Regions from separate parts of the Streptosporangium sp. NPDC051022 genome, predicted to be linked through region 1. Evidence: riboswitches for the same ligand, from Rfam matches in the RefSeq annotation. Region 1 holds a riboswitch; each other region holds the start of a gene.

Region 1 (5,855 bases):
AACGACGCGATCGGCGCGGGGTTCGTGGCACGTGAGGAGTCCGAGGTCGACGCCAGACGGGCCAGGCTGGTGCTGAGCCCGCGAGGACGGCGGGTGCGCCAGGTGGTCGTCGACTCCCGGCGGACCTACCTGGACGGGCTGATCGCCGACTGGGACGAGGCGGACCGCGAGGTCTTGGCCCGGCTGCTCACCCGCTTCGCCGAGGCGGCCACGGCCAGGCCGCCGGACCTGGCCCACCTCGACCGGCTCATCGCCGAGGCGATCGAGGAGACCTCGGCGGGCACTACTCTCCCGTGACGCCGTCGACCCGCTCGCGGATGAGGTCGGCGTGGCCGTTGTGCCGGGCGTACTCCTCGATCATGTGCACGAGGATCCACCGCAGTGAGACGTCCTGCCCCCTGCGCTGCCGCCTGCCCAGGGTGTCCAGCGACAGTCCGGCGTAGAGCTCGCGGACGTCGTCGACCTCGGCGCGCCAGCAGGCCAGGGCCTCCTCGGCAGGGCAGGAGTCCAGCAGGTCGAAGTCGCCGTCGGGCTCCTGCTCGGTGTAGTAGAACGGCGGCGCCTCCTGGTCGTGGAGGACGTTGCGGAACCAGTGACGCTCGACCTCGGTCATGTGGCGGACCAGTCCCAGCAGGGACAGCCCGGAGGGCTTGACGGGACGCAGGACGAGCTGTTCCCGCGACAGCCCCGTGCACTTGAGCGCCAGGGTCTCCCGATGCCAGTCCAGCCACGCGTACAGCATGGCGGCCTCGTCGGCGATGAGCGGGGGAGCGACGCGGTCGTTTGTCATGGATCTCATCCTGGCCGCACGCGCGAACGCTGTCATACGGTTTTGCGCCCGGCCCGGCCCCGAACGGCCCTGAACGGCCCAGGAGGGGCGGGAGGGGGCGGGAGATCCTGGGACCTGCCGGGCCCCGGGCGGGCCGGAGGCCGGGAGCGGCCGGGGCGGGAGCCGGGACCGGCCGGGGATCCGGGGCGGGCCCCCGGCCGGGGCGGGCACGGGGCCCGCCGGAGGCCTCAGTACATCGAGATGTGGACGTGGTCGTAGTGGTTGGCGGTGATCCCGCCCCGGTCCGACATACCGCGCCAGCCCGAACCGGTGTCGATGCGCTGGCGCCAGATCACATACTTGACGCCGAGCCGGGCCTTGTTCTTTATGGCCCAGGCGGCTATCTCGTCGCCGAGCGCGACGTTCTCCGCCGAGGGCAGGGAACCGCCGGTGCTCATCATGAAGTCGCAGGCGCGGCCGAGGGGGTGCTCGCCGCCGTCGTTCTCCGCCCGGTAGCAGCCGACCTCGTGGGGAAGCTTGAAGGCCCGCCCGACGGCCTCGCGCATGATCCGGGTGCGGTCGGTGATGTTGTCCTCCCCGGTGGGGAGCTGGGGCGCCCAGCCGCCGTCGGTGAGGCGGCCCGAGCCCGTCGGAACGAGCCGGTCGAGCTTTTCCTGGATGCCGCGGATCATCTTCTCCGCTTCCTGGCGCTGGGCCTCCACCGTCCTGGCCTCCTGACCGATCCGTTCGGTGAGTACGGCCGCCTTGTCCGCGGCCTGTTTCATCAGATCCCGGCTGCGCGCGAAACCCTCCAGATAGGCGCTCTGCTGGGCGGTGAGCTGTTCCATGACGGCGGCGCCGCTCATGCTGGGGGCGAACAGCATCGTGGGCAGGTCGACGGGGCCGCTCTGGTAGCGGAGCTGGGCGATGGAGTCGACCCGCTTGCCGGCCTCGGCGTAGGCCTCCTCGGCCTTGCGCAGGTCCGCCTTGGCGGTCTCCTCGGCCTTCTGGGCCTTTCTCAGCGACTCCCGCTTGGCCGCGTAGGCCTCGATGAGCTTGTCGACCTTCTTGTTCAGCCGGGCCAGCTCCGCGCGGAGCTCGGGTTCGGCCGGCTTGGGCGCCGCGTTGCCCGCGGCCGCCGCGCTCAGGACGAAGGCGAGGACCGCGACCGCGCAGACGGTCAGGGTCATGTGACGTCGGAACGTGGGGGACAGAGCCGCCACAGCTCTCCTCTCCTCACGCCTACCGGGTTAGCTGACGGGTTCGGGCTGGAGAGAGCCCTTCCACCGAAGTGGTTCACCCCAAATGCGTGGGTCCCCGGCTCTCAGGCGAGGCGCCTGAGATTAGGCATATCGAACCTTTTGTCCGATGCGTGAGGATAGTAGTGGTAAAGCGGGGGGTAATGCGACCCCAAGTCGAGATAAAGTGGTGATCGTTTCGTGATAATCATGGGGAGGGGGTGCACGGTCCGCCCGCGCCTTTCAGCGCTCCGCTGTCCCGCTCTCCCGGTGGGGCTCGGCGACGATCAGCTCGCCCACCCGGGCGGCGATCTCCTCGCGGGCCTCCTCGGCGAGACCCGAGTCGGTGATCACAAGATGGGCCTCGGCCAGCCCGGCGATCGTGCTGATCCCGACGGTTCCCCATTTGGTGTGGTCGGCGGGAACCACCAGACGGCGGGCCGAGGCGATCAACCCCCGGTCGATCTCGGCCTCCAGCAGGTCGGGCGTGGTGAACCCGGCGCGGACGCTCATGCCGTGCACGCCCAGGAACAGGGTGTCCACGTGCAGCCCCCGGACGGCCGCCACGGCGATCGGGCCGACCAGCGCGTCCGAGGGGGTGCGCACGCCACCGGTCAGCACCACGGTGCGGTCGGCGCGGGGCGAGCGGTGGAAGACGTCGGCGACCCGGATCGAGTTGGTGATCACCGTCAGTTCGGGCACCTCCACCAGGAGATGGGCGAGCGTCCAGGTGGTCGTCCCCGCGGAGAGCGCGACGGCCGTGCCGGGCCGGACGAGCCCGGCCGCGTGCCGGGCGATCGCCTCCTTCTCCGCCCGCCGGCGCACCGGCCCGGCGGTGAACCCGGACTCCTCGGCCGGGCCGAGGCCCGTGGCGGTGGCCCCGCCGTGGACCTTCTCGATCAGCCCGCGCTCCGCCAGCGCCTCCAGGTCCCTGCGGATCGTCATGTCGGACACGCCGAACTCGCGGACCAGGTCGGCGACCCTGACCCCGCCGCTGCCGCGCACCCGCTCCACGATCACCTGTTGCCGCTGCTGAGCGAGCATCGACCCACTCCTCGATCCACCATGTTCCAGCAAATTGCCACAGAAAGCTTAGGGTCAAATGTTTGATCCCGGTGGGTTGCCGTTCACAGCCGCGCGAGCTCGGCGCCGATGTTCTCCCTCGCCCGGACCTCCAGATCGGCGATGTGGAAGATCACCGGAAGGTCGAGCAGGGAACGCAGCACGGCGGCCCTGCCCTCCAGGAAGGCCTCGTCGGGAACGAAGGAGTACTCCTCGCGCACCGAGGCCGCGTAGGCCGCGTACTCCTCCGGCGGGGAGGCCAGAATCGCCAGATCGGCGTCGCACAGCACCGCCCCGTCGGCGTCGCCCGGTTCGGGGGCGTGGGTCAGCGTCAGCCTGACCAGCCGGGCCACCGTGGCCACCTCCTCGGCGGGCAGTCCCAGCTCGGGCAGCGCGCGCTCGGCCAGCCGGGCGCTGCGCTCCTCGTTGTCGCCGCGCGTGGGATCGTAGACGGCGTCGTGGAACCAGGCCGCGAGCCGTACCAGATCCGGGGCGGCAGCATGGGCCGCCAGCGCGTCGACGTGGTCCAGCACGGCCCACAGATGTTCGGTCGTGTGGTATTTGCGGTGCGGCTCGCCGTACCGGGTGATCAACTCCCTGCCCAGGTGGTCCGCCTCGGTCCCGGCCAGGGACCGCCAGCGCTCCATCAGCTTCTCGCTCATGCGACCGAAGCCTAGAACGAACCGCCTTCCAGGCCCGCGCCCGCCGGTCCACCGCTCCACCGGTCCGTCGGGACGCTGCGGCCGTCGGGCAATCGTTCCCGGGCCTTGTACGGAGGCCCGAGGCGGAGGAACGTGGAAAGCGGGTCCCGCGGTTCCCGTGCGGACCTCGGGAAAGGGGTGGCCGACATGGGCAAACGAGCGCGCAAGAGCCGGGCCCGCAAGAAGCACCGGGCCAACCACGGCAAGCGGCCGACGGGGCGCTAGCCGCGACGGCCCCAGGAGGCGAGCAGCCGGGTCTGGGCGTCGGTGTCCGAGGACACCGGTTGCTGTTCTCCTATCACCCCGGCCTGGCGGTAACCGTTCTCCGCGCCCGCGAACCACGCCGCGCACGCCTCGACCAGTTCGGGGTCGAGGCGTTCGTCGGCGCCGATGGCACGGGCCAGGTCCCAGGTGTGGATGAGGGCGTCGGCGAACAACTCGGTGATGTACTCCCTGCCGGGCACGTCACCGAACGACAGGTGCGCCACACGGGTGAGCGCCCCCTCGTCGCTCGCCACCTGGACGGCCGCCACGGCCGAGGTGTCGAACGCCTTCAGCGGGTCGTCGCCGAGCAGGTCGCCGTCGAAGGCGTCGCCGATGTCAGCCACGGTGCGCCCGGAGAGCAGTTCTGGAGCCCAGAGATTCTCGCCGACCACGTGGTTGACCAGGGCGCGAACGTCCCAGTCCACGCAGGGGGTCGGGTTCTGCCACTGCTCCGGAGTGATCCTGTGCACGAGAGCGCCGAAGTCGTCCAGCGCACGGCGGTAGGCCTCGCGTACGTCGATGGTCATCATGCCCTCCCAGGTCCTCAATTCGACCGTAACCCCTGAGCGGCCGGTAGTCATCGCGCTCGAAGGGCATGACCGGCGTCGCGGGCGGTGCCCGCCGCGAGGGTTCATCCCACGGCCATTCCTGCGTCAGCCGGGGGCCACCGTGACGTGGTGCCGAGGTGACTTCCCGGCGGCTTCCGGGCGGCATCCGGGGCGGTGGCGCGGCGCGGTGGACGCCAGGGGTGAGCGCCTGGCGCCATAGTGTGACCATGGTGCGAGCGTCCGCGGGTGAGGGGTCGTCACGCGGCCTGAGGCTGCTGGTGGGGGCGGCGGCCGCGGTGGTCGCGCTGGCCGGAGTCAGGGCGGTCGCCGACATCGCGGGTCCCGCCTTCCTCGCGCTCACCCTCACCATCGCGGTGAGCCCGCTGCGCGTCTGGCTGCGCCGCCGCGGCGCCAGGACGTGGGTGCTGGTAGTGGTCCCGCTGCTGACGATCCTGCTGCTGCTCGTCGCCCTGCTCGGCTCGCTGGTCGTCTCGGTGGCGCGGCTCGTGGAACTGCTGCCGTCCTACGCCGACCGGTACCAGCGGCTGATCGACTCGGTCGCCCGGCAGATCGCGCACCTGGGCATCACCCAGGAGCAGGTCAGGACGGCGCTGAGCAAGCTGGACCCCGGCTCGCTGATCGCGCTGCTGCAGGGCTTCCTCGGCGGCCTGCTCAGCGTCGGCTCGGCGCTCGTCCTGCTCACGCTGCTGGTGTTCGGGATGAGTCTGGACGCGACCCCCGTACACGACGCGATCAGGTCGCTGGGCCCGCCCCACTCCGACCTGGTCGGCGCGCTGGGCGACTTCGCCAGGGGGACCTGCAGGTATCTGATCGTCTCCAGCGTCTTCGGGCTCATCGTGGCGGTGCTCGACGCCGTCGCCCTGTGGATCATGGGCGTGCCGCTGCCGCTGCTCTGGGGGTTGCTGGCCTTCATCACCAACTACATCCCCAACATCGGGTTCGTCGTCGGGCTCGTCCCGCCCACGCTGCTGGCGCTGCTGGACTCGGGGCCGGGCACGGCGGTCGCCGTGGTGGTCGTCTACTCGGTGCTGAACTTCGTCATCCAGTCGCTGATCCAGCCCAAGTACGCGGGGGAGTCGGCCGGCCTGTCGACCACCGTCACCATGCTGTCCCTGTTCGTGTGGGCCTACGTGCTCGGGCCCATCGGGGCGATCCTGGCGGTGCCGCTCAGCGCCTTCGCCCGCGCACTGCTGATCGACTCCGACCGGCGGACCCGCTGGGCCGTTCCGCTGATCGCCGGCCACCCGTCGGG
Region 2 (5,855 bases), on a different contig from region 1:
TGCACGAACGACTGGATCCCCCCGGCCCTGGGCGGGAAGTCGTTGGTGACGATCAACGTGCGGTTCACGGCTGGGGGACGCCGTTCAGCAGTGCCCAGGAGCGCGCCATCGCGATGCGCTGCGGCGTCGTGGGGTGGGACGCGTAGAGCAGATATTCGACGACGTCCGGCGACAGGTCCGAGATGTTGGTGATCGCCAGCCGCTTCTGCATCGACACGAAGACCGCCGGATTCCGCGTCAGGTCCAGCGCGTGCGCGTCGGCACGGGCCTCGATGTGCCTGCTGACCAGGTTCTGCGCGGGCCCCGACAGGACGCCGGCCAGCGTCAGCAGCCCCATGATCAGGCCGACCGCCCTCGGGTCGGCGACCGAGGCGACCCCGGTGCGCCGCCGTACCGGCCCCGCCGAGGTCACCAGGTAGAGCAGGCACGCTCCGAAGGCCGTGCCCAGGGCGCCGACGAGCGTGCCGTACAGCACGTCACCCGCCTTGGCGTGGCCCAGCTCGTGCGCGACCACCAGCTCGACCTGGTCCGCCGGGACCCGCAGCAGCGTGTCGTAGACCACGATCCTGCGGGTCGCGCCGAATCCGGAGACGTAGGCGTTGAGCGCGGTGGTCCGCCGGGAGGCGTCGGCCACGAGCACGTTCTCGACCGGCACGCCGTCCCTGGCCGCCATCGCGAGCAGGTCGGTGCGGAGCCGCCCGGCGGGCATCGGCGTGAAGTCGTTGAAGAGAGGCTCGACCACCACCGGGTAGGCGAAGGAGGTGACGACGGTCAGCGCGAACGCCCCGACCGCCGCGGGTATCCACCAGCGGCGGTAGCGGCGGGCCAGCGCGACCACCGCGAGCACCATGATCCCCGTCAGCACGGCGCCGATCCCGATGTTCTTGGCGCGGTCGGCCGCCCACGACGGCCAGGTCTGGGTGGACAGGCCGTACTCGCGCAGGTAGGTCTCCGACCACATGCCCAGCGGCCAGCGCAGGATCGCCACGGCCACCGTCACCGCCAGGACGCCGAGCAGCACCCGCAGCCACCAGGGGCCCCTCAGGCGGCCCAGCAGCCGCGCGCCCAGCGGGGTGGCGATCAGCAGCCCCGCCACGACCAGGGTCAGGCCGAGCGACAGGTAGCCGGGAACGCTCGTGACGGCGTCGAAGGCCTCGGAACGGGCGATCTGGGCCGCGGTGAAGTCGCGGGCCGGATCCGGCGCGACGGGCGGGGCGTCGGCGGGCAGCGCCCGCCAGGGCGTGGTGAAGGCGACGACCGCCACGGTGAGCGCCCCGAGGGCGACCAGCGCCCATCCGGCCCCCCGCGGTCCCGCAGGGGCGCCCGCGGAAGTGTCCGTCACGGTCCGCGTCATGCGAGTTCCCTCCGGAGATGATCGCGCCAGGCGACGGTGAGCTCCGCCCGCGACAGGCCCAGCGTGCTGTCCACATCGCTACCGTAAAGCCTTACCAACGTCTTCTCGCCGAAGCGCTCCGCGATGTAGCGGCAGGCCAGCCAGGCCTCCTCGTAGGCCTGCGCCAGCCGTGGCGCGCCGGGGGCGAAGTCGGCGGGCTCGGGAAGCCGGGAGGGCACGACGCCCGCGCGTACCTCCTCGGCCAGCTCGGCGGCGGCCGCCCGCACCTCGATCCCCGCGTGGCGGTAGCCCACGTAGTCGGCGAACCCCTCCGACAGCCACATCGGCACCCGGCCGCCCCTGGTCGCGCCGGTGGCCACGTGGGTGAGCTCGTGGGTGATCACCACGTCCCGGCCCGCCGGGCTGAGCCTGGCGTATCCCGTCGGCAGGACGACCACCCGGCCGGCGGCGGCCATCGCGGCCAGGCCGCCGGTGGCCCCGGCCCCCGCGAGCGCGGCGGCCTCCGCGTCGGTGGCGGGGAAGAGGATCACCGCCCTGACCGGCCCCCAGACCTCCCCGACGGTACGGCAGGCGCGGTCGGCCCTCGTGGCCAGGTCCCGCAGCTCGGCGGGCGGGGCACGGTGGCCGACGACGAGCGAGCGCTCGCCGCGGACCACGGTCGCGGCCCCCGGCCACAGCTCGCGTGCCGCCCGCGGCACAGGCCGGGCCCCCGCGACCAGACCCGCGCCCATCAGCGCCAGCATCCCGGTGAGCACGGCGCGGCGCCCCCTCGGGACGGACATGTCAGCCGATGCTACTCGACCGGTGCCCGTTCTCCCGTGTACGCGCCGCATGCGGCGGCCCCGTCCATCCGGGGGCATGGACGGGGCCGTATCCCGCTTCTCAGGCGCCGGGGCGAACCGCTCCGGCGAACGCGGACCTGTAGTACCCCTTCAGCGTCACGATCCGGACCGTCTTGCCGCTGCTCGGTGAGTGGACCATCCTGCCGTGGCCGACATACATGCCCACGTGGCCCTTTCCGTAGAAGAACAGCAGGTCACCGGGGCGCAACTTGCTCCACGAGACCTTCTTCCTGACGGCGCGGTACTGGCTGGTCGTGATCCTGGGGAGGGACACGCCGGCCTTGCGCCACGCGTACTGGACGAGCCCGGAGCAGTCGAACGCGCCGGGGCCGGAGGCTCCCCAGCGATACGGGTCGCCGATCTGCTTCCTGGCCGTCCGAACGGCCGCCTTCGCTTTCACCTTCTGCAGCGCGGCCCTGCTCATCTTGGCCTTCGCCTTGCGCTTGACGTGAGTCTTCGCCGTGCTCTTGACCTGAACCGCAGCCACTGTGTCTGTCGCGTGTGCCGCCGTGGATCCCAGTGCGACCGCTCCGGTTGAGGCGGCCAGCGTGAGAACGAACCCGCCGACAGAAAGGCGGGAAAGGCGCGACAAACGAGGGTTGTGCAGGGTGGTAGACAGGATTTCTCCTTGGGACTTCCACTGATGCCTACCGGGTTAGCTGACGGATTCGGGCAGGGAAGGACGCCCTACGACACGACATGTCGATTCACCCCTGGCCATATCAAAGGCCTTTTGGTTCCCCGGCTCCGCGCCTCATGACTGCACGGACTCGGCAGGTCACCGTGGTTGGGGCGCACCCCTGAGGAAAACGGCGACCAGCTGGATTTCTATGTGGGACACCGGCCTGGGGGACCGGCATTCGGTGCGTCCGCATGGCTTGCTGACCGCGGCCAGAAGGTACCCCGGCGGCAGGGTTTCGGCAATCAATCGGTAAAAGCCGAAGATCGAAAAAAGATTTTCACGTTTATGAAATCCCTGCTCGGAACCCCGGTACACCGTTCGAATATGACCCTCATCACATTCTTGACATCGTTGCCGAAAAGCACCACTTCTGTTACATGCGTCACACCGGTTTTTTCGATCTTCGTCGTCCCGGCTCCGGACGGCCACCCTGGGAACGCTCCATCGCGTGCCTGACCTTTTGGAGACACTTCTGGGACCGTTCCATCCGAGGCGGCCCGCCCGGTGGATTCACCGGCGTGTCGCGATGGGGCACCGTCCTCGGAACCGCCTCGGAACCGCCTCGGGTCCGGCCCTCGCCGGGGCGGCCCTGCGCCCCCTTACAGGCCGTGATCCCCCGCCCCGCGGGTCAAAGCCGCCCCGGCGCCCCGGGCCGCCCTGAAGGCGCTCAGGGGCGTGGCGCCCGGGAACACTCGAAGGCCCTTCGGGAAGCGCGGCTTCAGGAGGCGCGGCTTCGGGAGCGCGCGAAGACGCCCGGGAGCGCGGTGCTCAGGGGCGCACGGCGCCGACGAAACGGCCGCCGTAGGCCGACAGCGGGGTGACCTTGACGACGTCTCCGGTCTGGGGGGCGTGGACCATCTTCCCGTCCCCGGCGTACATGCCCACGTGGCCCAGGCCGTTGCTGAAGAGGAGGTCGCCCGGCTGGAGGTCGCTCATGGAGACCTTGCGGCTGGCGCCCCAGCTCCACTGCTCCCAGGTGGTGCGGGGAAGGCTGACGCCTCCGCTGCGCCAGGAGGCCTGCATGAGGCCGGAGCAGTCCCAGCTACCCGGGCCCGTGCCGCCGTACTGGTACGGCTTGCCGATCTGGGCGTAGGCGAACGCCAGGGCGGCCCTGGCGTTGCCGGAGGCCGAGCCGGTGTACTGCATGCCCGTGCTGTTGGGGTCGCCGGCCTGGAAGGTGCCGAGCTCGCGCAGGACCTTCGTCTGGGCCTTGACCATCTTCTCGGCCTTGGCCTTCTCCGCGGCCAGCTCGTCGCGGGTCCGGTCGGCCTCGGTCAGGGCCTCCTTGGCCTTGTCGCGGCCCTGGCGCAGCGCCTTGGTGGCCTCGTCGAAGGCGTTCAGCGACTGGGCGCGGGAGGCGGAGAGCTGGTCGGCCGCGGCCAGGCCGTTCAGCAGCATGCTCGGATCGGTCTGGCCGACCAGGTTCTGCCAGCCGACGGCGCCGCTCTGGTAGCTGCTGACGGCCATGGTGATCAGGTCCTTGCGGAGACCCTCGACCTTCGCGTTCTGCCTGCCGAGGTCGCCGTTCAGCTCCCGGTACTTCTTCCGGGCCCGCTTCCAGCGCTCGCCGGCCTGGTTGTACTTCTCGACGATCTGGTCGGCCTGCTCGTTGAGCTTCGCCAGCTTCCGCTTGGCCTGGGCGATCGTCGGCTTGGGCTCGGCGGACACCCCGCCCACCGGGATCAGGAGCAGGGCGAGGGCCAGCCCCGCGGCCATCGGCCCCCGCACAAACCTAACCGGCACACCCGCCACGGCCACCGCACTGCCTCCCCAAGCCAAGACCTGGGGCGAAATAGTACAGAACCGGTAAGGGTTAGCTCACCTTTTTGGCTGTTTTGTTCATTACGAGCACGTGGCGATCCCGCAAATCCTTCCGGTCATCGCGGTGGCGTCCCGCAGCTGATCGGCCCAGTCCCGCCCGGCGGGCCTGCCGTACTCCCCGGCCCGCAGATAGATCAGCACGGCGTTTCCCCTGCGGACCACCACGCCGCGCTCCCCGCCGACGCCGGCCTTCCCGCCGTAGTAGACCTGCCCCGAGACCCTCAGGGCGTCGTCTCCGAGCCCGGTCACGGGAGCGGAGGTGTAACGGTAACCGGACGCGGAGTCCTTCCTCGACCGGCAGGCGGACAGGCCGCCGCGGAGCTGGGTCATGGCCCGCCCGGCGTCCGCCCGCGAGCCGTACAGCAGGACCTGCTCGACCTTCATGAAGTCCGGGACACCGGTGAACGTCACCGTCCTGACGGCCGTCCTGCCCGCCTTGCCCACGGCTCCCCTGCCGCAGGGATCCACCGCGAACGGGGACCTCGGCGAGTCACTGACCCTCCAGCTCGTCTGGGGATCGTCGTCCTTCACGGCTGCGGCCTTCTCGTACAGCAGGAAGCCCCTGGGGATGCCGGGGGCGGCGGCGGCCGTACCGGCGACCAGGGCGGCACAGACCAACGCGGCGATCTTCTTCATCGAACCAACCTCCAGTGTGATCCGATGAACCATAGGGCCGGAAGGCTCAGGCACGTCCCAGACGTCGCAGGAGCAACACCGAGGGAACCGGGCGCGCGCCCATCCGCCGGACCGACTCGGCCACCTCTCGGTCGGAGGAGACCACGGCGATGGCACGGCCCATGGGCTCGGCCCGGACCAGCTGGCGGATCAGGTCGTCGGCGATCTGCCCCGGGGCGCTGAACATCACCCGGACTCCCCTGGGGGCGGAGACCGGAACCGGGCCGTTCAGCTCCGCGCCGTCGAAGACGCAGGTCAGCTCGGTGCGTGTCTGCGCGTAGAGCGCGCCGAGACCGGTCAGCAGGCGGTTGCGCTGGTCGGCGAGGGTGAGCGTACCGTAGCCGGTCTTGGTCACGTTGTAACCGTCGACGATCAGATGGATCTGCGGCAGCGCGAGCAGCTGGTCGAGCAGGGCGGGATCGTCGTCGGCGAGCGCCCGCGCCGGCACCGCCTGGACGCCGTGCCTGCCCGGCGCGACGGA
Region 3 (5,855 bases), on a different contig from region 1:
CCTCGCCGACGGCCGTACGGTCTCGGTCTCCGGCACGCTCTCGGGCCCGCGTCAGATCACGAAGATCGTCGAGGTCAACGGCTACCAGATGGAGATCGAGCCGACCGACCACCTGTCGTTCTTCACCTATGTCGACCGTCCCGGCGTCGTCGGGATCGTCGGCCGCATCCTCGGCGACCACAACATCAACATCGCCTCCATGCAGGTGGCCCGTGACGTCAAGGGCGGCAAGGCCCTCATCGCGCTGACCGTCGACTCCGCCATCCCGACCGAGGTGATCGAGCAGATCGGCGGCGAGATCGGCGCCGAGAGCGGCCGCTCCGTCGACCTGGCCGACTAGGTTCCGGCCCGCGGGTCCCGCCGGACGGTCCGTCACGGGACCGTGCCGAGGATCCGCGCGACGGGCGCACCGCGTCGCCGTCGTGACGTTCGAGGGCGCTCCCGAGCCACCGCGCTCGGGGGCGCCCTCGTTGTTGTGCCCGTCGTCCCGCCCGGGATCTTGAGGGAGCGGCGCCGGATGCTCTGTTGTCTCAACATGTGAGAAATCTGTACAACAGGCGAGACGACATCTTGACCGGCAGGTAACATGGCATGAAATGCGCCAGGTTCTCGTACTCATTACCTGCCGCGGCGAGGCCTGACAGGGGCGGGCCGGCAACTCGCCGCGGTGCGCTGGCGCTCGCCGGCCCCGGGCTCCGCGTCGCCGATTCACGACCTGGATCCGCGATCTCAGGCCCGGCCCGGATTCGTGACCGGAATCCGGACCATCTCCTCCTGCTCCTGTGCGATCGAGATGAGAAGCACCATGTATGACATGTATCCCTGGAACCGTCCCGAAGAGACCGAGGACGAGGCCACCCAGGCCCTCCAGACCGCCCTGGACCGCCGCGACAACGGCGGGGCCCCGACGCGTTTCTGACAGGTCGTACCCTCGCCGCGCTCGTGGCCGGAACATCCGCCGATCCGCGTCCCGGCCGCCGCGGGCGATCCTGACACCGGTTGGTAAGTAAGGCGATTTACCGTCAAGGACGTTGGCTAGCCTTTTCCTGGGACCCCGGGACTGAGGAGAGCGAAGTGCGAGGCCGGCTCGGCAATCCACGGTTGTTGCGGGTGATGAACGAGCGACGCCTCCTTGACCGGCTCCTCGAACACGGCCCGGCCTCACGGGCCCAGCTGGCCAAGGTCACCGGCCTGTCCAAGCCGACCGTCTCGGCCGCCCTGGCGGGTCTTGAGGAGGACGGCCTGGTCCACCTGGTCGGCGAGGTCTCCGGCCGGCCGGGCCCGGTGACCTCGCTCTACGACATGAACGCCGCCGTGCTGCACGTCGCGGGCGTCGACATCGGCCGCGACTGGATCCGGGTGGCGGTGGCCGACCTCCGGGGGCGCTTCGTGGGGCGCAGGGACGGACGCAACGACGCGCGTACCGAGGACGAGCTGGTCCGCGCGGTCCGGGGCCTGACCCGGACCGCGGTGGCCGAGGCCGGTCTCGGATGGTCCTCCGTCGCCCACGCGGTGGTCGGCAGTCCCGGCGTGTACGACCCCGAGACGGGACGGCTGCACCTGGCCGCGAACCTGCCCGGCTGGGGCACCCCCGGTCTGGTGGACCGCCTGTGCGCGGCGCTGGGGACCGAGGTGACCATCGAGAACGACATCAACCTGGCGGCCCTGGGCGAGCACGCGCACGGCGAGGGCAAGGGACGATCCCATTTCGCGCTGGTGTCCATCGGCACCGGTGTCGGCATGGGCATCGTCGTCAACGGCGAGCTGTACTCGGGGGCGCGCGGCGCCGCGGGGGAGGTCTCCTACCTGCCCACCGGGGAGGATCCGGTTCCCGGCAGGGAGGCGCTGGAGCACGGACCGACCGAGACCCCGGTCGGCGCCCTCGGCGTGGTGCGCGCGGCACGCGCGGCCGGGGCGCGGGTGGAGACGGCGAAGGAGGTCTTCGGCGCCGCGGCGGCCGGAGACCCCGTGGCCCTGGCCGTCGTCGAGGCCGAGGGGCGACGGATCGGCGACCTGATCGTCGCGGTGGCCTCGGTTCTCGATCCGGAGATCGTGGTGCTCAGCGGTGGCGTCGGCCGTAACCTCGACCTTCTCGGCGACTCCATCGCCGCCAGGATCGCCGAGCTGGGTCCGCTGCGTCCCACCGTGGTCACGAGCAGCCTGGGGGACAGCGGGGTGCTGCTGGGCGCCGTCACGCGCGCGCTCGGCCGGGCCTGGGACGTCATCTTCGCCGGCCGGCACGGCTGATCCGCTTCGCTGGCCGGTACGGCCGGTCCGCCCGGCGGAAGCCTCGTCCCGGATTCTGGCCGGAGCCCTGTCCGACGCCCTGGCCGGGGCCCGTTCCGCCGCTCTGCGCCGGAGGCGAGGATTCGCGGAACAGGCCCCGTCCGGCGGAGGGTCAGGGGGCGGTGGCGGGCGCCGGGGCCGGGGCGGCGGTCGTCGGCGCGGGTTGATCGGTGGGGGTGGTCGGTGCGGTCGGTGCGGGCTGGACGGCCTGCTGGGCCTGCTCAGCCTGTTTGGCCTGTTTGGCCCGCTCGGCTTGTGCGGCCTGTTCTGCCCGCTTGGCCTGTGCGGCCTCCTTGGCCTGTTCGATGGAGAGCTTGACCCCCTTGGGGTCGGGGCGTACGGCGCCGACGAAGCTGTCACGGCGCCACGCGCCCAGCTTCTCCACCTTGACCACGTCGCCGGTGCTCGGGGCGTGGACCATGTACCCGGGCTTGCTGATCATGCCGACATGGCCGAGGTTGTGGAAGAAGACCAGGTCACCCGGCTGGAGGTCCTTCCAGGCGATCTTCTTGGAGAAGGCGGAGTACTGCGCTGCGGCCACCCGCGGCAGGTGGATTCCGGCGGCGCCGTACGCGCGGAGCATCAGGCCGGAGCAGTCGAACCCTCCGTTGCCGGTGCCGCCCCAGACGTACGGCGTGCCGCGCTTGGACATGGCCCACTGCAGGGCCTTCTTCCAGGCGGGGGCGGACGGTTTCCTCGTGGTCTTCGGGGTTTCGGCGGCCCCCGGGGCGTCGGAGGCGTCGGCGCCGGTGAGGGCGGCGGGCGCGAGGGATATGACGGGGGCGAGAGAGGAGTCGACGGGGCCGGGGGCGGGAGAGGTGAGGAAGGCGGCTGTCGTGAGGGAGGGGGAGGAGGCCGCGAGCGCGGAGTCGGCCATCGCGAGAGTGGGGATCGCGAACGCGGTGGCGCCGGTGACGATCAGGGTCAGGACACGGGGGTAGGTCTTGCCGGTCAGGATCGTTCCTTCCATAAGGCCGGCCGGGTGAGCTGTCGGGCTCGGACGTGAAGGTCGCCCTACGGCGCGCGAGAGCGCCGATTCGCCCCAAGGGATCCAGCGGGGGACGGCAGGAGACGTGCTCCGGCAAGCGGAGGTGAAGACTCCGGACGCCCCGTGGATCCCGGAAGTGGTTCCCCGGCTCCGCGCAGGCCGGAAAAGGGGGGTGGCCTGCGAGGATTAGGCGACGATGCGAATGGCCAGGACCTTAACGAAACGGTCAAAAGATCGCAAATAGGACAAAATTCTTATGCCTCGTCAGAGGAAGATGTGTCCGATGGGTGAGATTGGTGTTCGCTCCACGAGACGGACCGGTAAGGTGCGTGCATGGATTCGCGCAACATTCGCCTGGCCGTCATCCCCGGGGACGGGATTGGAACCGAGGTCGTCACGGAGGGCCTGAAGGTCCTGGAAGCCGTCGGCACGAAGGTGGAGACGACCACCTACGACCTGGGTGCCAAGCGGTACCACAAGACCGGTGAGGTCCTTCCCGAGGCGGTTCTGGAGGAGTTGCGCGGATACGACGCGATCCTGCTCGGCGCGGTCGGCGACCCCAGCGTCCCGCCGGGCATCCTGGAGCGCGACCTGCTGCTCAAGCTCCGTTTCGAGCTCGACCACTACGTCAACCTGCGTCCGGTCAAGCTCTTCCCCGGCGTCGAGACCCCGCTGGGCAAGTCCGGCCCCGAGGACATCGACATGGTCGTCATCCGTGAGGGCACCGAGGGCCTGTACGCGGGCGCCGGTGGCGTGCTGCGCCGTGGCACCTCGCAGGAGATCGCCACCCAGGAGTCGCTGAACACCGCCCACGGCGTCGAGCGCGTCGTCCGCTACGCCTTCGAGAAGGCGCTCAGCAGGCCGCGCAAGAAGCTGACGCTGGTCCACAAGACCAACGTCCTCACCTTCGCCGGTGACCTCTGGGCCCGCACCTTCGACCGGGTCAGCCTGGAGTACCCCGACGTCACCACCGACTACAGCCACATCGACGCCGCCTCGATGTTCTTCGTCAACCAGCCCGAGCGGTTCGACGTGATCGTCACCGACAACCTCTTCGGCGACATCATCACCGACATCGGCGCGGCCATCGCCGGTGGCATCGGCCTGGCGGCCAGCGGCAACATCAACCCCGACCGCACCGCGCCCAGCATGTTCGAGCCGGTCCACGGCAGCGCCCCCGACATCGCGGGCCAGGGCAAGGCCGACCCGACCGCGACGATCCTGTCGGTCGCCATGCTCCTGGACCACCTCGGCCTGGCCGAGGAGTCCGCCAAGGTGGAGCGGGCCGTGGCCGAGGACCTGGTCGAGCGCCTGACCGGCCCCGGCCGGACCACCCGCGAGATCGGCGACGACATCACCGCCCGAGTAGCCGGCTGAGAAGCCGCCTACCCGACCTCAGACGCGTCCGGCGGCTCACCCGAGCCGCCGGACGCGTCTTTTTTGTTCGTCCCTCCAACGACAGTGCCGGATTTCGGCATAGATGCAGTAGTTTCCCGTTACCTGCTCCATCGCAGAATGGACTCAGGTGCAGTCCGTCACAAAGAGAAGGATCCCCGTCATGACCACCGCTCAGAAGCTCAGCTTCGACGTGCAGCTCTCCGACCACGCTCGCACCGCGGCCGAGCGCGAGCAGGTACTGGCGAATCCCGGGTTCGGTCAGAGTTTCACCGATCACATGATCTCCATCGACTACACGGAAGGGGAGGGCTGGCACAACGCGCGGCTCACGCCGTACGGCCCGCTCAGCCTCGACCCGGCGACCGCGGTCTTCCACTACGCCCAGGAACTCTTCGAGGGGCTGAAGGCCTACCGTCAGGAGAACGGCGCGATCGCCTCCTTCCGGCCGGAGGCGAACGCCGCCCGCTTCAACCAGTCCGCGCTGCGGATGGCCATGCCGGAACTTCCGGAGGAGACGTTCGTCGAGTCGCTGGAGCTCCTTGTCCAGACCGACCGTGAGTGGGTGCCCACGACCCCGGGTCACAGCCTCTATCTCCGCCCCTTCATGATCGCCACCCAGGCCGCGCTCGGCGTCAACTACCCGTCGAGGTCCTACCGCTACATGGTGATCGCCTCGCCGGCCGCCGCCTACTTCGGCGCGGACAAGCCGGTCTCGGTCTGGCTGTCCACCGAGTACACCCGCGCCGCCCCCGGCGGCACCGGCTTCGCCAAGTGCGGCGGCAACTACGCCGCGGCCTTCGTCGCCCAGCGCCAGGCCGTCGAGCAGGGCTGCGACCAGGTGGTCTGGCTCGACGCGAACGAGCACCGCTACGTCGAGGAGATGGGCGGGATGAACCTGTTCTTCGTCTTCGGGGACCGCCTGCTCACCCCGGCCCTGACCGGCACGCTCCTGCCCGGCATCACCCGCGACTCGATCCTCACCCTCGCCGCCGAACTCGGCCTGAAGGCGGAGGAGGGACGCCTGTCGATCGAGGAGTGGCAGGCGGGCTGCGAGTCCGGTGAGCTGACCGAGGTCTTCGCCTGCGGCACCGCCGCGGTCGTGACCCCCGTCGGCTCGATCAAGGGCGCCGACCGCGCCTGGACCGTGGGCGACGGCACCCGGGGACCCGTCACCGCCAGGATC
Region 4 (5,855 bases), on a different contig from region 1:
AGGAACATCCCGAGTGTGTTTAGCACCGCGTTCCAGAAGGCCTCGTCGGTGACCAGCGAGACGTAGTTGCCGATCCCGATGAAGGTCTTGTCCCCGGCGAGCTCCCAGTCGTGCAGCGAGACCCAGAGGGTGTAGCCGAGCGGGAAGACGCCGAAGACGGTGAAGAGGAGGAAGTAGGGGGAGACGAGGAGATAGGGGGTCGCCCGGAGGTCGAACCTGGACAGTCCGGCCCTGAGGCGTCCCGTGCTCCGTCCCCGTCCCCCGTCTCCCGCGGGCCGGCGCGGGCCTGGCCGGGCGGGAGCCGGGGTGTCGGCGTGGAGGGTCATCGAACAGCCTTTCGACGGGGGGCGGGCGACCGGCCCGGCGGGGTCGCCGCCGGGCCGGTGCACGTGGGGCCCGGGGGTCAGCCCGCGGCCTTGACGCCGGTCTCGAGGAACTTCGTCCAGGCCTGGTCGTAGGGGACCGAGCCCTGGTCCATGCCCTCGAGGACCTTCTCGACCGAGGTCTTCACCTGGGCGTGCTTCTCACCGAGGAAGGTGGGCAGCAGGTCCTTGACCGAGGCGCCGAAGATCTGGCCGGTGGGCGCGTCGTTGAAGAAGGCGTTCTTCAGCTCGCTGACCGCCGGGTCCTGCTGGGCCGGGATGGAGCTGGGGAAGGCCGCCGCCTCCTGGAAGGCCATGATGTGGCCCTCCTTGCCGGTGAGGTAGTTCAGCACCTCGGCGGCCTCCTTGGGGTGCTTGCTCTGCTTGGGCACCGCCAGGTAGGAGCCGCCCCAGTTGCCCGCGCCGCCGGGCACCGCCGCGACGTCCCACTTGCCCTTGCCCGAGTCGCCCGCCGCGCCGGAGACCACGCCCAGCATCCAGGCGGGGCACCCCATCGTGGCGAACCCGCCCTTCTTGATGGCGGCGTTCCACGGCGGGGTGAAGGAGCCCAGCTTGGCGGTCATGCCCGCCTCGCTGAAGCTCCTGACCGTGTCGAAGGCGGTCTTGACGGCCGGGTTGCTCTCGATGATGAGCTGGTTGTTCTTGTCGAAGTAGGAGACGTTGCCGTTCTTCGGCGCCTCCTGCGACAGGATCACGTTGTAGAGCGTGTTCGGGCCGTCGAGGAACCTGGGGTCGTCCTTGCCGGGGTTGGCGGCCTGGAACTTCTTGCCGACCTCCATGAAGGCGTTCCAGTCGGGCCAGAGCTTGCCGACCTCCTCGCGGTCCGTCGGCAGGCCCGCCTTCTTGAACAGGTCCGTCCGGTAGCACATGGTCATGCCGCCGATGTCGGTGCCGAGGGCGAACAGCTTGCCCTCGGCGTTGACGCCGTTGTCCCACTTGGCCGCGGGGAAGTCGGCCTTGCGGTCGTTGAGGCCGTACTCGCCGAGGTCGGTGAAGAACTGCGGCCTGGCCTTCATCAGTCCCATCGCGCCCTCGTCCAGGGCGATGATGTCGGCGGCGCCGCTGCCCGCCTGCAGGCGCTGGAGCAGCTGGGGTAGGTAGACGTCCTCGAAGCGGTCGGTCAGGTTCTGGTACTTGACCTGGATGTTCGGATGCGCGGCGTTCCACGTCTCGACGGCCTTGTCGTAGCCGAAGTTCTCGCCGCCGCCGAAGGTGTGCACGGTGACGGTCACCGGCTCGGCCGCGGCGGAGCCGCTCGGCGCGGGGGCGGCGGATTCGCCCGAACCGCCCGAACTGCACGAGGCCACGGCCAGTGCGGTGGCCGCCACCACCGTGACCGCGGCGAGCCTGCCGTGCCGCCTCTTGTTCAACATTCCGGACCCCTCTCAGGTGGTCGCCCGAATCGGTGGGAGGTGCCGCCGCGGCGCGGGTCCCCGACGACCGCGACCCCGCGACGGGGTGGTTCCTCAATGTTTTGGGAGCGCTCCCACGAAGAGTGGACGACGGGCAACCGAAACGTCAATACGCCGAAACTCAACCGTTATATCCTGTGGCGCGCCGGGGGATGTAGCAGCATATAAGCGACAAAAGGGGCATGGGAACCTTTGGGAGCGCTCCCATAACATGAGGCGCAACAGGCGACCGGAACGCCGAAAGGGGCACGGCTCGGATGAGTCGTGCCCCTTTTCCGGATGCGGGGGTCAGCCGGTACGGCGAGCGGTGGTCACTCGCTGTAGGCCGGGTAGCCGTAGCCGACGACCTGGGAGGTCGGGCGGACGCGCTGCTCGACCTTGCCGTTGCCGGTGTTGCCCTCGATCGTGGTGATCGTGCCGTCGCCGTTGTCCTTCTTCAGGAAGCCGACGTGGTCGATCCCGTCGAGGTCCTTGCCGCGCTGCCAGTCGAAGTAGACGACCGCGCCGGGCTTGGGAGTGGTGCCCCAGTGGCCGTTCTCCTTGAACCACTTGGCGTGGGTGACGGTGTAGGCGTCCCAGCCCATGGTGGGACGGATGCCGGCGTGCTCGCCGACCCAGGAGACGAACATCGCGCACCAGGGGGCGTTGGCGTAGTCCCGGATGCGGCCGCCGTCGCGGGCGGTGGTCTCCTTGGCGCGCTCGGTGGACATGTACCAGGACTGGAACTTGGTCCCGCCGCCCTGGGCGTTCTCGCTGATGCCGATCTGCTGCGAGGCGAGGTCCAGGACCTGCTGTGCGGTGACCCTGGGCTGCTTCTCGGCCTTCGCCTCGGCGGCGGTCTTGACGACACTGACGTTCTGGGCGGTGTTGGCGCTCTCCGCGGGAGGGGCGCTGATGGGGCCGTGGGCCGGGGCGTCCGCCAGGGCTGCGGGTCCCGCGACGATTCCGCCCGCGAGGGCGATGGAAGTTCCCAGGATGATTCGGGCCAGGTAGTGCGTCTTGGGGGTGGTGGTAAGGCGGTGCTTGGCCATAAGAGACTAACTCCTTGCTTCGCTTCCATGCCGCCTACCGGGTTAGCTGACGGGTTCGGGCTGGGAAGTGCCCTACGGCGCGTGATCGCGCTGATTCACCCCAAAAAAGTGGTTCCCCGGTTCCCTGAGACTCGCGGGCTTTCCCGTGAGGCTCCTGGATTCGGCGGCCGTGTTCATCGGGCGGAAGATCCGCCTGGCGAACACGGTCGGGCAATGTGCTCGTAATGGGCTGACCTGCGAAGGTCTAGGTGCTCACCACGAATTCGTTGAACGTACGTGAACCGGACAGACGATTACAAGTCCGACACATTGCCATGGCTTGGGAATAGGTGTGAAACGAGCGGGACGATCAGCCGGGCCGTGCCGATCCCGCGCCCGCGCCGATCTTTGATTCGACGCCGAAAATCCCTATGACACAGGGCTTTTCATGCGGTCAACCAGAAACGGGACGGGTGGTTACCGTCGTCCCGGATGATCCGCCCCAAGGTAAACGTAGATCTTTTGGCTGACCCGGCTCTCCGCCGGGTAAAAGTGATCGTCCTTTACCCGCGGTCGGTGTCCCGCGGGGTCGGGATTCCGGCTCCGGCCGGGCGCAGGACGGTCGGCGGCCCGATCCCGTTGTCGGCGCCGGTGACCATCGTGGTGGAACCGGTGAGGTCGGGGATGGTGTCGGCGGTCCGCATGACCTGGGTTCCTCCGAGGGAGGGGGTGGTGTGCGAAACGGTCTCGCACGCCGTCGTGGATCGGCGAGAGTCGACCGCGCAAGTGCGTGTATTCGGGTGTTCACCCGGAGTTCCCGGGCGTGTAAGACATCCCGGTTACGGTGAGGCAGTCGTGAACGGGTCATCGCCCGGCGTGGAGGACGGTCGAGACCACGCGCGGGAGCAGGGTTCGGCCGTCGCATGGGTGGAGTCCCCGCTGCAGATGCTCTGCGCCGTGGAGGCATACCATGCCGGGCTGCTCGGCGCCCACGCCCGGGTGGTGCCCCGGGCCAAGCTTCGCCCGCTGGTCGTCACCCGTCGTGAGGTCATCCGGCTCGGCCTGCCCGCCGGCCTCGAGGTGACCACGCCGGAGCCCGAGATGCCCAGACCCCGCCGGGGCGCCGGCTGGGCGGTCGGCGACGCCTTCTCCGGCAAGGTCCAGGCCGCCCTGCTCACCGCCCTCCCGGGACGGATCGTGATCGTCGACGACGGGCTGGCCACGATCAGGCTGCTGGAACTGCTCACCGGGCGCCCCTGGACGCCCCTGCTGCGTGCCAGGGCCACTCCGGGCCTCCTCCGGACCGCCCTCGGCGCCGCCGCCGGCCTGCGGCTGCGGGCCGCGGCGAGGTCGGGCCGGTTGTCGATCTTCACGGCGCTGCCGGTCCCCGCCGAGCTGGCGCAGGCCGTACGCGACAGGGGGGCCGAGCTGGTCACCCACGACTTCGGCTGGCTCCGCTCGCAGCCCATGCGCAAGCCGGGTCCCGAGGAACGCACCGTCGTCCTCGGCACCTCACTGGTCCGCAACGGCCTCATCCACCGTGACCGCTACTTCACCTGGCTGGCCGGACTCGGCTCCGCCGGGCCGGTGGCCTACTTCCCGCACCGCCGGGAGGACCCCCACGACCTCGCCCGGGTCGGGGAACAGCCCGGGATCACCGTCTACGACGGCGGGGCCCCCGCCGAGATGACCCTGCGGGGCCTGGGCGCGCAGCAGCGCGTGCTGAGCCTGCCGTCGACCGCGGTGACCTCGCTGCGCGTCCTGCTGTCGGCCCGCGGCGTCGTCGTGGAGACCGTGGACGTCCCCGACGAGTGGTGGACCGCCCAGGCGGCGCCCGCCCTCCGTTCCCACCTTTCGATGTTCGCCCATCACGACACTGGAGTCACAGGTTGAAGGTCCTGGCCGTGGCCGACTCGGATTCCTACCTGAAGTGGGCCGCCTACCTGCTGGAGGGCCTGCCCTCCGGCTGTACGGCGGAGCTGACGGTGGTCCGCACCCCCATCACGCCCTCCCCGGCCCAGATCCACGCGGCCGTGGCCGGCGCGGCCGCCGATCCGCCCGTGCTGTCCGCCCGGGCCCTGCGCCGGACCGCGGAGCGCTTCAGGCCCGACGTGGTGCTGGCCGCCTGCACCGGGCCCGTGGTGGACGTGCTGGTCGGCGAGGTGCTGACGGGACTCGAGCCGAGGCCGGTCTTCGTGTCGGGCCTGCCGGGCATCTCCATCCCGGCGACCGAGAAGGCGTGGCTCTTCCGCAGCGGATGCGACCTGTTCGTCCTGCACAGCGGGCGTGAGGTCGAGGAGTTCTCGGCGGTGGCCGAGCGGCTGGGCGGCGGCGGAGTCATCGGCCTCACCCGGCTGCCCTTCCTCCACAACGGCGCGGAGGTCCCCGTCACGGGGCCGCGCAACCGCGTGGTGTTCGCCACCCAGGCCAAGGTGCCCAAGCGCAGGGAGGATCGCGAGCGGATCCTGCTCGCCCTCGCCACGCTGGCCGAGCGCCGCCCCGACCTGGACGTGGTGGTCAAGCTCCGCGCGCTGGACAACGAACGCCAGACCCACAACGAACGCCACCACTACCAGCGGCTGTGGCAGTCCCTGGCCGACGGCGGGCAGGTCCGCCCCGGCGCGGTGCGTTTCGCGGTCGGCCCGATGCACGAGCACCTGGCCCACGCCGCCGGATTCGTCACCGTCAGCTCGACCGCCGCGCTGGAGGCCATCGCCCAGTCGGTACCCCAGCTGGTGCTGTCCGACTTCGGCGTCAGCGCCGAGATGATCAACCTGGTCTTCGAGGGCAGCGGCCTGCTCGGCACCCTGGACGACCTGTCCGAAGGCCGTTTCCTGACGCCGGACGAGGACTGGTGCCGGGCGAACTACTTCCACCCGGAAAGCGACAGCGACTGGGTCTCCAGGATGGTCGCCCTGGTCGGCCAGGCCCGCTCCGGACGCCTGGTCCCCGCCAAGTCCCTGCTCGACGGCCCGCAGTACGCCGCGGCCCGGCGCCGCGCCCGCCTGCGCGTCGAGGTGCCGCCCAACGTGCTGCGCGTCGGCTACCGG

Evidence for each region. A riboswitch is a leader RNA that binds a small molecule or an ion and turns the genes downstream of it on or off. The one in region 1 is predicted to bind cyclic di-AMP.
Region 2: it holds a riboswitch for cyclic di-AMP, as region 1 does, so the genes downstream of both, AB0N02_RS31495 (C40 family peptidase) here and AB0N02_RS32530 (hypothetical protein) in region 1, are expected to answer to the same signal.
Region 3: it holds a riboswitch for cyclic di-AMP, as region 1 does, so the genes downstream of both, AB0N02_RS39965 (NlpC/P60 family protein) here and AB0N02_RS32530 (hypothetical protein) in region 1, are expected to answer to the same signal.
Region 4: it holds a riboswitch for cyclic di-AMP, as region 1 does, so the genes downstream of both, AB0N02_RS10270 (CHAP domain-containing protein) here and AB0N02_RS32530 (hypothetical protein) in region 1, are expected to answer to the same signal.

What each region holds. Positions count from the first base shown of each region.
Region 1 is NZ_JBFBCF010000025.1:18,050-23,904, reverse strand. Features, by position in the region: gene AB0N02_RS32540 (MarR family winged helix-turn-helix transcriptional regulator) at 1-297, shown strand, start outside; gene AB0N02_RS32535 (DinB family protein) at 284-790, opposite strand; gene AB0N02_RS32530 (hypothetical protein) at 1,018-1,959, opposite strand; cyclic di-AMP (ydaO/yuaA leader) riboswitch at 1,995-2,129, opposite strand; gene AB0N02_RS32525 (DeoR/GlpR family DNA-binding transcription regulator) at 2,251-3,051, opposite strand; gene AB0N02_RS32520 (HD domain-containing protein) at 3,135-3,731, opposite strand; gene AB0N02_RS32515 (TIGR03086 family metal-binding protein) at 3,992-4,564, opposite strand; gene AB0N02_RS32510 (AI-2E family transporter) at 4,810-5,855, shown strand, end outside.
Region 2 is NZ_JBFBCF010000023.1:119,977-125,831, forward strand. Features, by position in the region: gene AB0N02_RS31480 (glycosyltransferase family 4 protein) at 1-68, opposite strand, end outside; gene AB0N02_RS31485 (M48 family metallopeptidase) at 65-1,354, opposite strand; gene AB0N02_RS31490 (hypothetical protein) at 1,351-2,136, opposite strand; gene AB0N02_RS31495 (C40 family peptidase) at 2,237-2,683, opposite strand; cyclic di-AMP (ydaO/yuaA leader) riboswitch at 2,826-2,982, opposite strand; gene AB0N02_RS31500 (NlpC/P60 family protein) at 3,647-4,594, opposite strand; gene AB0N02_RS31505 (hypothetical protein) at 4,721-5,335, opposite strand; gene AB0N02_RS31510 (NYN domain-containing protein) at 5,382-5,855, opposite strand, start outside.
Region 3 is NZ_JBFBCF010000038.1:24,935-30,789, forward strand. Features, by position in the region: gene serA (phosphoglycerate dehydrogenase) at 1-340, shown strand, start outside; gene AB0N02_RS39960 (ROK family transcriptional regulator) at 1,114-2,247, shown strand; gene AB0N02_RS39965 (NlpC/P60 family protein) at 2,399-3,256, opposite strand; cyclic di-AMP (ydaO/yuaA leader) riboswitch at 3,244-3,462, opposite strand; gene AB0N02_RS39970 (3-isopropylmalate dehydrogenase) at 3,608-4,651, shown strand; gene AB0N02_RS39975 (branched-chain amino acid aminotransferase) at 4,833-5,855, shown strand, end outside.
Region 4 is NZ_JBFBCF010000004.1:227,222-233,076, reverse strand. Features, by position in the region: gene AB0N02_RS10280 (sugar ABC transporter permease) at 1-326, opposite strand, end outside; gene AB0N02_RS10275 (ABC transporter substrate-binding protein) at 404-1,756, opposite strand; gene AB0N02_RS10270 (CHAP domain-containing protein) at 2,107-2,826, opposite strand; cyclic di-AMP (ydaO/yuaA leader) riboswitch at 2,843-3,002, opposite strand; gene AB0N02_RS10265 (hypothetical protein) at 3,369-3,509, opposite strand; gene AB0N02_RS10260 (hypothetical protein) at 3,661-4,698, shown strand; gene AB0N02_RS10255 (DUF6716 putative glycosyltransferase) at 4,710-5,855, shown strand, end outside.